2 regions of the Streptomyces sp. B5E4 genome follow, and region 1 is predicted to be linked to the other one. Evidence: riboswitches for the same ligand, from Rfam matches in the RefSeq annotation. Region 1 holds a riboswitch; the other holds the start of a gene.

Region 1 (7,770 bases):
GCGGCGGGCGGTGGTCTCGGGGTCGACGAGGCGCAGCGCGGTCTCCCGGCGGCGTACGGTCCAGGCGTGCACGGCCAGGACGGCGGCGACGGCGGCGAGTTGGAGGAGGGAGAGGACCGCGGCGGTGGGCAGGTCGAGGAAGTCCGCGGTCTGCCGGTAGATCTCCACTTCGAGGGTGCTGTAGGCGGGACCGCCGAGGATCTGGACGACCCCGAAGGAGGTGAAGGTGAAGAGGAAGACCATGAGGGCCGCGGCGGCGACGGCGGGCCCGAGCGCGGGCAGGGTGACGTGCCGCCAGGCGGCGAGGCGGCCGGCGCCGAGGACCCGGGCGGCTTCTTCCTGGCGGGGGTCGAGCTGGGCCCACAGGCCGCCGACGGTCCGTACGACGACGGCGAAGTTGAAGAAGACGTGCGCCAGCAGGATGGCCCACACGCTGGTGTCCAGCCGGGTGCCCCACCAGCCGTCGAGGACGCCGCCGCGGCCGGTGAGCGCGAGGAACGCGGAGCCGACGACGACGGTGGGCATCACGAACGGCACGGTGACCAGGGCGCGCAGCAGTTGCTTGCCGGGGAAGTCGAAGCGGGCGAAGACGTACGCGGCGGGCAGCGCGAGGACGAGGGTGAGCCCCGTGGAGGCGGCGGCCTGCCAGAGCGTGAACCACAGGACGCCGAGGATGTCGGGGTCGCCGAGGACGTCGGGGATGCGGCCGAACTGCCAGCGGCCGCCCTCGCGCAGGCCGCGGGCGACGATGGCGCCGACGGGGTAGGCGAAGAAGACGGCGAAGAACGCGGCGGGGACGGCCATGAGCGCGAGCCGTCCGGCCGCCCCGCGTATCCGGCGGCGGCCGGCGCCCGTTCCCGTGTCTCCCCTGCCGCGTCCCGCGGCCCGGGTTACTTCACGACCAGCGAGGTCCACGTCTTGATCCACTGCTCCCGGTTGTCGTCGACGGTCGCCGGGTCGAGGGTGTGCGGGTCGGCGATCTCCTCGCCGTAGCGGGTGAAGACCTCGGGCAGTTCGGTGTTCTCCCGCACGGGGTGGACGAACATCTGCAGCGGCATGTCCTTCTGGAACCGCTCGCCGATGAGGAAGTCGATGAGGGCCTTGCCGCCTTCGGTGTTGCCGGCGTTGGCGAGCAGCCCGGCGAACTCGATCTGGCGGAAGCAGGTGCCGGTGGCCACGCCGGTGGTGGCTTCCTCGGGCTGCGATTCCATGTCGAGGACGGGCGGGCTGGAGGCGTACGAGACGACGAGCGGCTTGTCGCCCTTGCCGGCGCCGGAGAAGCGCTCGTAGTACGCCTGCTCCCAGCCGTCGACGACCTCGACGCCGTTGTCCCGCAGCCGGCTCCAGTAGTCCTCCCAGCCCTCGTCGCCGTACGCGTCGGCGGTGGCGAGGAGGAAGGCCAGGCCCGGGGAGGAGGTGGCGGCGTTCTCGGTGACGAGGAGGTCCCGGTAGCGGGGGTCGGCGAGGTCGTCGAAGGTCTGCGGCGGGTCGAGGTTCTTCTCCTCGAAGTACGCGCGGTCGTAGTTGACGCACACGTCGCCGTAGTCGACGGGGGTGACGCGGTGTTCGCCGGCGTCGAGCTGGAGTTCCCCGGGTATGCGGTCCAGCCCCTTCGCTTCGTACGGCGTGAAGATCCCGTTGTCGAGGCCGCGGGAGAGGAGGGTGTTGTCGATGCCGAAGAAGACGTCGCCCTGGGGGTTGTCCTTGGACAGGACGGCCTGGTTGACGGCGGAGCCGGCGTCCTTGCCCTTGAGGATGTCGACCGTGTACCCGGACTGTTTCTCGAACGCCTTGAGGACGTCGTCGGAGACGGCGAAGGAGTCGTGGGTGACGAGGGTGACGCTCTTGCCGTCCGGGCCTGACCCGGATCCGTCGCCGGAGTCCGAGCCGCAGGCGGCCAGGCCCAGGGCGAGGGACGCGGCCAAGGCGGTGGTGACGATGCGCTTCATCGGGCTGCTTTCGTGGCGGCGGGCAGCCCGGGCAGCAGCAGAGTCTCGACCGAACTTCCTACCCAGAATGACCTGGGCGAGGTTCGAGGGTCTGCGGCCTGGACGGTGCCGCACTCTCAGCGCTGCGAGCGCTCCCCTGTCGGTGTGTACAAATGAACGATATCAGGCTGGTGCGTCGGCCGCGGAGGCGGCGAGCTGCCCGCAGGCTCCTTCGATCTCCTGGCCGCGGGTGTCCCGTACGGTCACGGGCACGCCGTGGGCCTCCAGGGCGGCGACGAAGGCCCGCTCGTCCTCGGGCCGGGAGGCGGTCCACTTGGAGCCGGGCGTGGGGTTGAGCGGGATGAGGTTGACGTGCGCGCGGCGGCCCTTGAGGAGGCGGCCGAGGAGGTCGGCGCGCCAGGCCTGGTCGTTGATGTCCCTGATCAGCGCGTACTCGATGGAGACGCGGCGGCCGGAGCGGGCGGCGTACTCCCAGGCGGCGTCGAGGACCTCGCGGACCTGCCAGCGGGTGTTGACGGGCACGAGGGTGTCGCGCAGCTCGTCGTCGGGCGCGTGCAGGGAGACGGCGAGGCGGCACTTCAGGCCCTCGTCGGCGAAGCGGTGCATGGCGGGCACGAGGCCGACGGTGGAGACGGTGATGCCGCGCTGGGAGAGCCCGAGGCCCTCGGGCTCGGGGTCGGTGAGGCGGCGGATGGCGGACAGCACGCGGTTGTAGTTCGCCAGCGGCTCGCCCATGCCCATGAAGACGATGTTGGACAGCCGCGCGGGGCCTCCCCCGGAGCCTTCGGCCCGGGCGGTGCCCCCCGGGACCTCGCCGTCGCGCAGGGCGCGCATGCCGTCGACGATCTGGTGGACGATCTCGGCGGTGGACAGGTTGCGGGTCAGCCCGGCCTGGCCGGTGGCGCAGAACGGGCAGTTCATGCCGCACCCGGCCTGGGAGGAGATGCACATGGTGACGCGGTCGGGGTAGCGCATGAGCACCGACTCGACCAGCGTGCCGTCGAAGAGCCGCCACAGGGTCTTGCGGGTGGTGTCGCCGTCGCAGCTCAGATGCCGTACGACGGTCATCAGCTCGGGCAGCAGCCCTTCGGCGAGCTTCTCCCGGGACCCGGCCGGCACGTCGGTCCAGCCGGCCGGGTCGGTGGCGTAGCGCGCGAAGTAGTGGCGCGAGAGCTGCGTGGCACGAAACGGCTTCTCCCCCAGCTCGGCGACGGCGTCGCGGCGCTCGGCGGGGGTGAGGTCGGCTAGGTGCCGCGGCGGCTTCTTGGCACCACGGGGGACGGCGAAGGTGAGCTCTCCTGGCTTCGGCATAGCCGTACCAGTGTCGCAGACGGATTCACCCCCGCCCGCCTTAACCCCAAATGCCCGAATTCGCCCGCTCAAGCGCGCTGATGGGCGAGCCGTGGCCGTCGCCCACGGGGGCCGCCCCGCCGCCCGGCGACCCGTGGTCGTCGCCCATGGGCGCGACGCCCCAGTCGTGTTCCGCGGGTGCGGCCCTGTCGCTGCCCTGCCAGTCCAGGAGCGGCGCGACGGTGCCGCCGGGTGCGCCGGGGCCGTCGCCTGCCGCCGCCGTGGCGGTGCCCACCGCCACGCCCCCGGTCGCCAGCAGGGCCACCGCCGTCGCGCGCGCCGCCGTGTGCTTGATCCTCATCGAAATCCCCCTTGGGTCGCGGACATCCGCCACCACCGTGCCCACCCGCCCGGCGCGGCTCACAGATGTTTCGGCCCTCGCCGAAACCGCACAGGGGGAACGCGGCGGTCAGCCCCCGCCGACGAAGATCACCATCAGCAGCCACACGACCGGCGCCGTCGGCAGCAGCGAGTCCAGCCGGTCCATGATCCCACCGTGGCCGGGGAGCAGCGTGCCCATGTCCTTGATGCCGAGGTCGCGTTTGATCATCGATTCGGCGAGGTCCCCGAGCGTCGCGGAGGCGGCTGCGGCGGCGCCCAGCAGGAGGCCCTGCCACCAGCGGCCGTCGTCGATGAGCAGTTCCATGCACACCGCGCCCGCCGCCATCGCGAAGGCCAGCGCGCCGCCCAGCCCCTCGCGGGTCTTGCCGGGGCTGATGCGCGGGGCGAGTTTGTGGCGGCCGAACTTGTAGCCCACGGCGTACGCGCCGGTGTCGCTGATCACCGTGAGGATCAGGAACGTCAGCACCCGCTGCGGCCCGTCGTCGTCCGCGGCGAGCATCAGCGCGACGAAGCTCGCGAGGAAGGGCACGTAGAACGCGGCGAAGACGCCGGCGGTGACGTCGCGGAGGTAGTCCTCCGCGGGGCGCGTCAGCCGCCAGACGGGGACGGCGAGGGCGGTGAGCGCGAGTGCCGCCCCGGCGCCCTCGGCGCCGCGCGCGTACCCGGCGATGACCATGGCGATGCCGCCGAGCGCCAGCGGCACCAGCGGCGTGCGGATGCCGCGGCACTCCGCCAGCCGCGACGTCAGCTCCCACAGCCCGACCGCCACGGCGACGACGATGACGCCGAGGAAGAGCACTTTCACGACGAACAGCGTGGCCAGCACGATGGCGCCGAGGCCGAGCCCGACGCCTATGGCCGCGCCGAGGTCCCGGCCGCCGCGGCGCCGCTTGGGAGCGGGCGGCGGCGGGGCGGAGGCGTCGCCCGGGACGCCGGGTCCCCCGGAGGGACCTGGGGAGGGTTCGTCGGCAGGGGCGTCGCCGGACACGATGGGCATGCGCGGAGTCTGCGCCCTTTCACCCCCGCCGTACACGGGACCCGCCGGGGCCCCCCTGGAGGAGTCGTTCATCAGACCTCGAGCAGCTCTGCTTCCTTGTGCTTGAGCAGCTCGTCGACCTGGGCCACGTACTTGTGGGTGGTGTCGTCGAGCTCCTTCTCGCCGCGGCGGCCCTCGTCCTCACCGATCTCGCCGTCCTTGACGGCCTTGTCGATGGCCTCCTTGGCCTTGCGGCGCACGGAGCGGATGGCGATCCGCGCGTCCTCGCCCTTGGCCCTGGCGACCTTGATGAACTCCTTGCGGCGCTCCTCGGTGAGCTGCGGGAAGACCACCCGGATGATGTTGCCGTCGTTGGAGGGGTTGACGCCGAGGTCGGAGTCGCGGATCGCCTGCTCGATGTTGCGCAGGGCGGTCTTGTCGAACGGTGTCACCACCGCCATCCGCGGCTCCGGCACCGAGAACGACGCCAGTTGGTTGATGGGGGTCTGAGCCCCGTAGTAATCCGCCGTGATCTTGTTGAACATCGCCGGATGGGCCCGCCCGGTGCGGATCGCGGCGAGGTCCTCCTTGGCGACCACGACGGCCTTCTCCATCTTCTCCTCGGCTTCGAGGAGGGTCTCTTCGATCACCACTGGCTCCTGGTCTCTTCTGTGAGCGGGACGGGAGTGCCCCCGTCCGCCCGTACCATGCCTGCACGGTGTCCGACCGGCAGGCCGTTGTCCATCCCTCAGACCCGGCTGCCGTGCGCGCTCACGAGCGTACCGATCTTCTCACCCCGCACCGCCCGGGCGATGTTGCCCTCCTTCAGCAGCTCGAAGACGAGGATGGGCAGTTCGTTGTCGCGGCACAGGGTGACGGCCGTGGCGTCGGCGACCTTGAGGTCACGGGTGATGACCTCGCCGTATCCGAGCGCGTCGAACTTCACCGCGTCGGGGTTCTTCTTGGGGTCGGCGTCGTAGACCCCGTCGACGCCGTTCTTGCCCATGAGCAGCGCCTCGGCGTGGATCTCCAGGGCACGCTGCGCGGCGGTGGTGTCCGTCGAGAAGTAGGGCATGCCCATGCCGGCGCCGAAGATGACCACGCGGCCCTTCTGCATGTGCCGGATGGCGCGCAGCGGGATGTACGGCTCGGCGACCTGGCCCATCGTGATCGCCGTCTGCACCCGGGAGTCGATGCCCTCCTTCTCCAGGAAGTCCTGCAGGGCAAGGCAGTTCATGACCGTGCCGAGCATGCCCATGTAGTCGGAGCGGGCCCGGTCCATGCCGCGCTGCTGCAGTTCGGCGCCGCGGAAGAAGTTGCCTCCGCCGATCACCACCGCGATCTCGTACCCGTCGCGGACGACGGCCGCGACCTCGCGGGCGATGGCGCGCACGACGTCCGGGTCGACGCCGAGGTCCCCGCCGCCGGAGAACGCCTCGCCCGACAGCTTCAGCAGGAAGCGCGAGCTGTCCCTCTTCGTGTGGTGGCCGTTGTCCGCCTTCTCCTGGTGGCCGTGGTCCGCGTCGGCGTCCTCGTTCATGAAGTCTCCTCGTGCGCATGCGAAGGAGGCCATCGCCGTGGGGTTCTCATTCACCCGTTCCCGGCAATGGCCTCCTCGTCACTTCCGCGGCCCGGCGGCGGTCCCCCGCACCGGCCCGCAACAACTCAACCCGACCCTAGCGGCGCCGGTGGCCGTTCGCCGCACACCGTGCGCGCCGTGCCCCGTGGCGACCCGCCGTGCGGCGCATCACCTCGCGGCACGTGCCGTGCGGTCGCGCTTACGCGCGCCGGGCGGCACGGTGGCGCCGGCGCTCAGGCGCCGACGCGGATGCGCGCGAAGCGGGTCACCTGCACGCCCGCCTCGCCGAGCACCTTCTGCACCGACTTCTTCGGGTCCTTGGCGAACGGCTGGTCCACCAGCACGTTCTCCTTGAAGAAGCCGTTCACACGGCCCTCGACGATCTTCGGCAGGGCGGCCTCCGGCTTGCCCTCCTCGCGGGACGTGGCCTCGGCGACGCGGCGCTCGTTCTCCACCGTGTCCGCCGGGACGTCCTCGCGGGACAGCCAGCGCGGGCCGAAGGCGGCGATGTGCTGCGCCACCTCCTTGGCGGTCTGCGGGTCGGCCTTGTCCAGCTCGACCAGCACACCGACCTGCGGCGGCAGGTCCGGCGAGGTGCGGTGCATGTACGTGCCCACGTAGGCGCCCTCGAAGCTCGCGAAGCGGTCGAGGACGATCTTCTCGCCGAGGGTGGCGTTGGCCTCGTCCACGTACGTCTGGACGGTCTTGCCCTCGATCTCGGAGGCGAGCAGCGCCTCCAGGTCGGCCGGCTTGGTGGCCGCGACATGCTCCGCGAGCGCGTTGGCGACGGCGACGAACTTGTCGCCCTTGGCGACGAAGTCGGTCTCGCACTTCAGCTCCAGCAGCACGCCGGAGGTGTTGTCGTCGGCGAGCACGGAGACGACGGCGCCGTTCTCGGCGGAGCGGCCCTCACGCTTGGCGACGCCCTTCTGGCCCTTGACGCGGAGCAGCTCCACGGCCTTGTCGACGTCGCCCTCGGCCTCTTCCAGCGCCTTCTTGCAGTCCATCATGCCGGCGCCGGTGAGCTCCCGGAGCTTCTTGACGTCGGCGGCGGTGAAGTTCGCCATGATTGGGTGGTTTTCTCTTCTCGACGGGTGACTGGGATCGGCGGATCAGGCCTGCGGGGCGTCGCCGGAGGGCTGCGCGACCTCGGTGGCCTCGGTGGCCTCTGCGACCTCGGTGGCCTGCTCGGCGGCCGGGGCGGGGGTCTCGTCGGCCTGCTCGGCGTCGGCGACCTTGGCGGTCTCGGCGGAGGTCTGCACCTCGGCCTCGGCGGCGGCCTCGTCCGTCTTCTCGGCCGGCGTGGCCGGCGCCGTCTTGCCGTCCTTCTCGCCGGCGAGAAGGTCGCGCTCCCACTCGGCGAGCGGCTCGGCGTCGGTCTTGACGGCCTTCTCGTCACCGGTGGCGGCACCGGAGCGGGCGATCAGACCCTCGGCGACGGCGTCGGCGATGACGCGGGTCAGCAGCGTGACGGAGCGGATCGCGTCGTCGTTGCCCGGGATCTTGTAGTCGACCTCGTCGGGGTCGCAGTTGGTGTCGAGGATCGCGACGACCGGGATGCGCAGCTTGCGCGC
Region 2 (7,770 bases), on a different contig from region 1:
CGCCGCCGCTCGCCGCGAGGTCGTGGCCCGCGGCGAAGACGTGGCAGGTGTCGAGGCAGACGCCGAGCCGCGGGTGCCGGTCCAGCAGGTCCAGATAGGCGCCCAGCTCCGGCAGCCGGGAGCAGAGCGAGAAGCCCTGCCCCGCGGTCGGCTCCAGCAGCAGCTCGGGTGCGTCGGGGTCGTCGCCCAGCTCGTCGAGGAGCGGCAGGGTCAGCTCCCGTACCTGCGCGAGGGCGGTCGCGCGGGGCCGCCCGCCGGTCGCCGAGCCGGTGTGCACCACGACGCCGCGGGCGCCGATCGCCCGGCCGCGGCGCAGCGAGTGCCGCAGCGAGGCGACGGAGTTCACCGCGGTCGCCGGGGTGTGCGAGCCGAGGTTGATCAGGTACGGGGCGTGCACGTACACCGGGACGCCGTCCTCGGCGCAACGCCGGCGGAACTCCTCGTCCTGCGCCGGGTCGCCGGCCGGCGTCGCCCAGCCGCGGGCGTTGGCGACGAAGACCTGGACCGCCTCCGCGCCGATCTTGCGCGCGTGCGCCAGCCCCTTCGCGGCCAGTCCGCCGGCGACCGGCACATGGCTGCCGACGGGGTTGCGGGCGCGGGGATCGGGATCGAGCCGGTCGGAGCGTCGTTCGGGGGGCGTACGGGAGGACACGTCACCTCACCCAGAGGGTGATCTCGCTGCCGCGCGGCGCCTCGTCCCCGTCGTCCGGGGACTGCCGCCAGACGGTGTCGCCGAAGAAGATCTGGTTCACGTCCACGCTGAAGCCGGCGTCCTCGAGCGTCTCCTCGGCGTCGTCCACGTTCATGTCGACCACGTCCGGGACCTCCAGCAGCTCGGGCCCCTTGGAGATCGTCAGCGTGACCTTGTCGCCCTCGGCCAGCTCCGTGCCCGGCTCCGGCGAGGTCTCCGCGACCGTGCCGGCGTCCTCCTCCGAGTACACCGTCTCCGTGGCGACCTCGACCGTCAGGCCCTCCTCGCGCAGCTCCTCCGCGGCGTCGTTCTGGTCGTCGCCGACCACGTCCGGCACCTCGACGGGCGCGCCGCGGCTGACGACCATCTCCACCGCCCGGCCGGCCCTGATCTTCTCCCCGTCCCCGGGGTCGGTGCTGATCACGCGCCCGGCGGGCAGCTCCTCGCTGAACGCCTCCCGTGTCACGCCCGGCTTCAGCCCGGCGTCGCTCAGCTCGTCCCCGGCCTCGTCGAGCGGGACCGCGTACAGCTCGGGTACCTCGACCATCTCCGGGCCCTTGGAGAGCACGAGCGTGACGGAGTCGCCCTGGCGGATGCGGCTGCCGCCCTCGGGGTCGGTGCGCAGGACGAGGCCGGCCTTCACGGTGTCGCTGAAGTCCTCCTTGACGTCCGCGTCCAGGTCCTCGCCGGAGAGCATGCTCCGCGCCTCGGTCTCGGTCTTGCCGAGCACGAAGGGGACCTTGGTGAACTGCCCGGAGTTGATGTACCAGACGCCCGTGCCGACGCCGAGCACCAGCACCGCCGCCAGCAGCGCCAGCAGTCCGATCCGCGGCTTGGGGCGGCCCGGCCGCGCCGGGGCGCCGGGCGCCGGCGGGCCGGGCGGCCGGGCGGCGGTGCCGCCCGCGGGCCCCGCGGCGGGCGTCTCCAGCACGCTGGTGACGTTCAGCCGCTCCTGCGCGGCCGTCGGGCCCGGCACCACGGCCGTACGGTCCTCGGAGCCGATCCGCTCCGCGGCGACGGCCTGCGGCGGCATCGCGTCCAGCTCCTCGTCGGTGAGCCGGGCGCGGGCGCTGCGTACGGCCGACAGCAGCTCCACGGCGTCCGCCGGGCGTGTCTCGCTGCTGCGCGCGGCGGCGGCGGCGACCAGGTCGTCCAACTGCGCGGGCAGCCCCGGGACGACGGCGGACGGCGGCTCGACGTCCTCGTGGAGGTGCTGGTAGAGCACGTGCGCGGCGTGCTCGCCCGCGTGCGGCTTGGCGCCGGTGAGCATCTCGTAGAGCATCACGCCGCAGGCGTACACGTCGACCCGGGGGTCGGCGGCGCCGCGCTCGATCTGCTCGGGCGCCAGATACGACACGCTGCCGAGCACGGTGCCGGTGGAGGCGGTGGTGTGGGTGTTCACGGCGCGGACGAGCCCGAAGTCGGCGACCTTGACGCGGCCGTCGTCGCCGATGAGGACGTTCTCCGGCTTCATGTCGCGGTGGACGAATCCGGCCCGGTGCGCGGCGCCGAGCGCGGCGAGCACGGGCTCCAGGATGTCCAGCGCGGCCCGCGGCTGGAGCGCGCCGCGGTCGTTCAGCACGTCGCGCAGGGTGCAGCCCGGGACGTACTCCATGGCCAGGAAGACGTGCGGGCCGTCGGTGCCCTGGTCGTAGACGCCCACGACGTTCGGGTGGGCGAGGCCGGCGACCGACTTGGCCTCCAGGATGAACCGCTGGACGAAGGAGGCGTCGGCGGCGAGCGACGGGTGCATGACCTTGACGGCGAGCACCCGGTCGAGCCGGGTGTCCAGCGCGCGGTAGACCGTGGCCATGCCGCCGGCGGCGATGCGTGCGTCGACGCGGTAGCGCCCGTCGAGCGTCTGCCCGACCATGGGGTCGCCCCACCCTCCCGGCGGATGGGGGGACGGGTCCAGAGTCGTGTCCACGAAGCGCAGTCTACGAGGTGAGGGACGCGTTCCCGTCACCGTTGTGCTGCAGTACGTTCCCGATGGCGTGCCGGTACGGCGGGCCGCGCGGGGGCCGGTACGGGGCCGGGGAGTTCACGCGAACGCGGGCCGCTCCGGGTCCGGCCCCGGCCCTCCGTCCGGGCCGGAGCCCGGGCCCAGCTCCGCCACGCCGGCCGCCGGGGACGACGCCCGCGCGAAGTGCCGGCGCGGGATGCGCCCCGCGCGCGCGGCGAGCCGGCCCGCGGCGATCGCGTACCGCATCGCCTCCGCCATCAGCACCGGTTCCTGCGCCCGGGTCACCGCGGACGCCAGCATCACCGCGTCGCAGCCCAGCTCCATCGCCTGTGCGGCGTCGGAGGCGGTGCCGGCGCCGGCGTCGAGGATGACGGGCACCCCGGCGGCCTCGGTGATGAGCTGGAAGTTGTGCGGGTTGCGGATGCCGAGCCCGGAGCCGATGGGGGAGCCCAGCGGCATCACGGCGGCGCAGCCGGCGTCCTCCAGCTTGCGGGCGAGCACGGGGTCGTCGTTGGTGTACGGGAGCACGGTGAAGCCGTCGTCGACGAGCGTCTCGGCGGCGGCCAGCAGCTCGACGGGGTCGGGCAGCAGGGTGCGTTCGTCGGCGATGACCTCCAGCTTCACCCAGTCCGTGCCGAGCGCCTCGCGGGCCAGCCGGGCGGTGAGGACGGCCTCGCCCGCGGTGAAGCAGCCGGCGGTGTTCGGCAGCACGCGGATGCCGTGGCGGCGCAGCACGTCGAGTACGGAGCCGTGCACGCCGGGGTCGATGCGGCGCATCGCGACGGTGGTCAGCTCGGTGCCGGAGGCGAGGAGGGCGCGCTCCATGCTCTCCAGGCTGCTCGCGCCGCCGGTGCCCATGATGAGGCGGGAGGAGAAGCGGACGCCGGCGATGGTGAGGGGGTCGGCGGCAGTGGGATCTGTGGTGTCTGTCACCCCTGCGGGGGCGGTGGCGGTGCTGTTCACGGTGGGTCAGCCTCCCTGGACCGGGGTCAGGATCTCGACGCGGTCGCCGTCGCCGAGGGTGGTGGTGGGCCAGCTCCCGCGCGGTACGACGTCCTCGTTGACGGCGGCGGCGACGCCGCGGGGCGCGCTGGTGAGGGTGGCGACGAGGGCGTCGAGGGTGAGGCCCGCGGCGATCCGGCGCGGTGCGCCGTTGACGGTGATGGTCGGGGAGTCGGTACGGGCGTCCGTACGGGTCTGCGTGGCGTCCTCGGTCATGCGTGCCGCCCTTCGTGCCGCTGGTGCGTGGTGCCGAACCGGGTGGCCGCGAACGGGCGGGCCACCTCGGGGAGTTCGCCGCCGGTGAGGACGGCGGCGAGCGCGTCGCCGGTGACCGGGGTGAGGAGCACCCCGTTGCGGTAGTGGCCGGTGGCCAGGTGCAGCCCCGCCAGGGCGGTGGGGCCCAGCAGCGGCGCGTTGTCGGGGGAGCCGGGGCGCAGCCCGGCGCCGGTCTCCACGAGCGGCAGCTCCGTCAGCCCGGGCAGCAGCTCGTGGGCGTCGCGCAGCAGCTCGTACACGCCGCCCGCGGTGACCGTGGTGTCCCAGCCCAGCTCCTCGCTGGTGGCGCCGACGACCAGCTCACCGCTCTCCCGCGGCACCAGGTACACGCTGCTGCCGCGCACCACGGCCCGTACCGTACGGGACAGGAAGGGCGTCCCGGCGCCGGGCATCCGCAGCCGCAGCACCTGCCCCTTCACCGGCCGCACCGGCGGCCGTACCGCCTCCGGCACCCCCACCAGGCCGCCGCTGCGGCTGCCCGCGGCGAGCACCGTCTGCCCGGCGGCGATCCGGGTGCCGTCCGCCAGCTCCGCGCCCGCCGCCCGCTCGTCCGCGCCCGCGCCCGCGCCGGCGATCCGCAGCCGGACCGCGAGGCTGCGGTGGAAGGCGACCCCGGCCCGCTCGCAGGCGGTGACCAGCGCCGCGGTCAGCAGCCGCGGGTCCGTCTGGTGGTCGCCGTCGACGCGCAGCCCGCCGCGTACTCCGGGCGCGAGCATGGGCTCCAGCCGGCGGCACTCGCTGCCGCTGAGCCACTGCGCGGAGAGCCCCAGCCGCTGCTGGAAGCCGTGCAGTTCGCGCAGTTGGGCGCGGTCGTCCGCGTCGAGGGCGACGGACAGCGCGCCGCAGCGGCGGTAGCCGATGTCCTGGCCGGACGCCTCCGCCAGCTCGGCCGCGAACGCCGGATAGCGCTCCGCGGCGGCCAGGTTGAGCGCCAGCAGCGCTTCCTCGCCGTAGTGCAGTTCGGTGACGGCGGCCAGCATCCCGGCCGCGACCTGCGCGGCGCCGCCGCCGGGGGCCGGGTCGGCGACGGCGGTGGCCAGCCCGCGGCGGGCCGCCTGCCAGGCGGTGACCAGGCCGATGACGCCGCCGCCGACGACGAGGACGTCGTAGGCGGCATCGGCCGTGCGCGGCGCGCCGGTTGGGCCCGCCGCCGGTGTCGTGGTGGGTTCTGTCGGGGGTGTGTCGCGTGGCTGCATGGGCGCGTTCGCCCCTCCCTTCGCCGGCATGACCCGGATCAGGTTCGTACGGTCGGGGGCCGCCAGCCCCCCTCTCAGCCCGGTGCGCCGGGCTCCCGCGAGTCTTCCCGGTCACCCTAACTCCGTACGCCCGGCCGCTGTAAGGGAGCCTCGCGAGCGGGCCCGGCACGAGCGGCGGGCGACGGGCGCGGCATAAAGTGATCGGTGTGACCGACGCCGAACCGGAGCGCGGCCCCGCCGGCCGGGCCGCCAGCCGCCCCAGCAGTGCCGCGGACCCCACCGCGGGCACCGTCGTCGTCGGCGCCGGCATGGCCGGCGTGCAGACCGCCGTGGCGCTGCGCGAGCAGGGCTACGCGGGCACCGTCACCCTCGTCGGCGCGGAGCCGCACGACCCGTACGACCGGCCGCCGCTGTCGAAGGCGGTGCTGCTGGGCAAGGCGGAGGGCTCGGCGTTCGAGGTGGACTTCGCGGAGTACGGCATCGGGCTCCGGCTGGGGCTGCACGCCGACCGGCTGGACACCGCGCGGCGGGTGCTGGAGACGGACGCCGGGCCCGTTCCGTACGGGAACCTGGTCCTCGCCACCGGCGCGGCGCCCGTCCCGCTGCCCGGTGCCCGGGCCGGCGCCACGCCCGGCGTGCACCTGCTGCGCACCCTCGACGACGCGGCGCGGCTGCGCGCGGTGCTCGTGCGGCGCAGCCGGATCCTGGTGGTCGGCGCGGGCTGGATCGGCGCGGAGCTGACCACCGCGGCGCGCGAGCAGGGCTGCGAGGTGACGGTCGTGGAGGCCGCGGGGCATCCGCTGGCGGCCGCGCTGCCCGCGGCGGTCGCGGCGCCGATGGCCACGTGGTACGAGGAGAGCGGTGCCCGGCTGCTGACGGGGCGCCGGGTGGAGCGCGTCGAGAGCCCGGGCGAGGAGGGGCCGGTCGCGGTGGTCCTCGACGACGGCACGGAGCTGACCGCCGACGCCGTCGTCGTCGGCATCGGCGCCCACCCGGCCACGGCCTGGCTCGCCGGCTCCGGCGTCGAGCTGGGTGACGACGGGGCGGTGCGGGCCGACGAGCGGCTGCGTACGAACGTGCCCGGGGTCTGGGCCGTCGGCGACTGCGCGTCCTTCCCGTCCGCGCGCTACGGTGAGCGGCTGCTGATCCACCACTGGGACAACGCCCTCCAGGGCCCGACGACGGTCGCGGCGGACATCGCGGGGGCGCCGGGCGGGGTGTACGACCCGGTGCCGTATTTCTGGTCCGAGCAGTTCGGCCGCTTCGTGCAGTACGTCGGCCACCACACGGACGGCGACGAGCTGCTGTGGCGCGGCGACCCGCAGGGTTCCTCGTGGTCGGTGTGCTGGCTGCGCGCCGGCCGGCTCATCGCGCTGTTGGCCGTCGGCCGGCCGCGGGACCTCACCCAGGGGCGCAAGCTGATCCATGCCGGCGCCGCGCTGGACCGCGAGCGGGCCGCCGACGCGGCCGTACCGCTGAAATCAGCCGTGCTGTGATGTCCGCGGCGCGCCGAGCACCGCGCCGCTTTCCCCGAATCCGGGGATACTTCGCGGTGATATGCCTCCCTTTGGCGCTGCCCTGTACCGACAGGCCGCCCGAGATGGCAGGCTGGGGGGGTGACCGAGATTGATGCGAAGATCGATGCTCTCGTCCCCTCCTGGCTCACCCTTCCCGACATCGCGGAGAAGCTCGACGTCGAGGTGACCCGCGTGCGGCAGTTGGTCAGGGAAGGCCAGCTGATCGCGGTGCGGCGGGGTGAGAACAAGACGCTGCAGGTGCCCGCCGAGTTCATCGGCGAGGGGAAGGTCGTCAAGGGCCTCACCGGCACCCTGACGCTGCTCAAGGACGACGGCTTCAGCGACGCGGAGGCGCTGGAGTGGCTGTTCACCCCCGACCCCTCGCTCCCGGGGACTCCCGCGCAGGCGCTGCGCGAGAACCGCGGGACGGAGGTCAAGCGCAGGGCGCAGGCACTGGCTGTGTAACCTCGCGGGGCCGGGCGCGCACCCGCGGGTCCGGCCCCGCGACCGTACGAGACCGTACGAGGGGGGAGCGCCGTATGACGGCCGGAACCGCCGCCGGTGCCACCGTGGACGCCCGCGCACGGCTCGGCGCCGCGCAGCTCTATCTGTGCACGGACGCCCGTACCCGCCAGGGCGACCTGCCCGAGTTCCTGGACGCCGTGCTGGCCGCCGGCGTGGACATCGTCCAACTGCGCGACAAGGGCATGGAGGCGCGCGAGGAGCTGGCGCACCTGGAGGTGTTCGCCGACGCCTGCCGCCGGCACGGCCGGCTGCTCGCGGTCAACGACCGCGCCGACGTGGCGCACGCCGCCGGCGCCGACGTGCTGCACCTGGGCCAGGGCGACCTGCCCGTGCCCGCCGCCCGCGCCCTCCTGGGTGCCGGGCCGAACGACGTGCTGATCGGCCGCTCCACCCACGCCGAGGCGGAGACCCGGGCCGCGGCCGAGGAGCCAGGCGTCGACTACTTCTGCACCGGCCCGTGCTGGCCCACCCCCACCAAGGCCGGACGCCCCGCGGCCGGCCTCGGTCTCGTCCGGTATGCGGCGGGGCTCGGCACCGACCGCCCGTGGTTCGCCATCGGCGGAATCGACCTCGGAAACCTCGACGAGGTCCTGGCGGCCG

Evidence for each region. A riboswitch is a leader RNA that binds a small molecule or an ion and turns the genes downstream of it on or off. The one in region 1 is predicted to bind thiamine pyrophosphate.
Region 2: linked by a shared signal. The riboswitch ahead of thiO (glycine oxidase ThiO) and the one ahead of ABGA99_RS36315 (thiamine ABC transporter substrate-binding protein) in region 1 are both predicted to bind thiamine pyrophosphate.

Annotation. Positions count from the first base shown of each region.
Region 1 covers NZ_JBDPMI010000061.1:1,555-9,324, forward strand. Annotated here, with positions in the region: gene ABGA99_RS36310 (iron ABC transporter permease) at 1-804, opposite strand, end outside; gene ABGA99_RS36315 (thiamine ABC transporter substrate-binding protein) at 891-1,949, opposite strand; TPP riboswitch at 1,987-2,097, opposite strand; gene rlmN (23S rRNA (adenine(2503)-C(2))-methyltransferase RlmN) at 2,112-3,260, opposite strand; gene ABGA99_RS36325 (hypothetical protein) at 3,301-3,600, opposite strand; gene ABGA99_RS36330 (phosphatidate cytidylyltransferase) at 3,709-4,638, opposite strand; gene frr (ribosome recycling factor) at 4,710-5,267, opposite strand; gene pyrH (UMP kinase) at 5,366-6,157, opposite strand; gene tsf (translation elongation factor Ts) at 6,430-7,263, opposite strand; gene rpsB (30S ribosomal protein S2) at 7,309-7,770, opposite strand, start outside.
Region 2 covers NZ_JBDPMI010000005.1:148,389-156,158, forward strand. Annotated here, with positions in the region: gene ABGA99_RS09440 (deoxyribonuclease IV) at 1-652, opposite strand, end outside; gene pknB (Stk1 family PASTA domain-containing Ser/Thr kinase) at 654-2,564, opposite strand; gene ABGA99_RS09450 (thiazole synthase) at 2,733-3,617, opposite strand; gene thiS (sulfur carrier protein ThiS) at 3,624-3,872, opposite strand; gene thiO (glycine oxidase ThiO) at 3,869-5,128, opposite strand; TPP riboswitch at 5,127-5,237, opposite strand; gene ABGA99_RS09465 (FAD-dependent oxidoreductase) at 5,326-6,624, shown strand; gene ABGA99_RS09470 (Rv2175c family DNA-binding protein) at 6,745-7,110, shown strand; gene thiE (thiamine phosphate synthase) at 7,185-7,770, shown strand, end outside.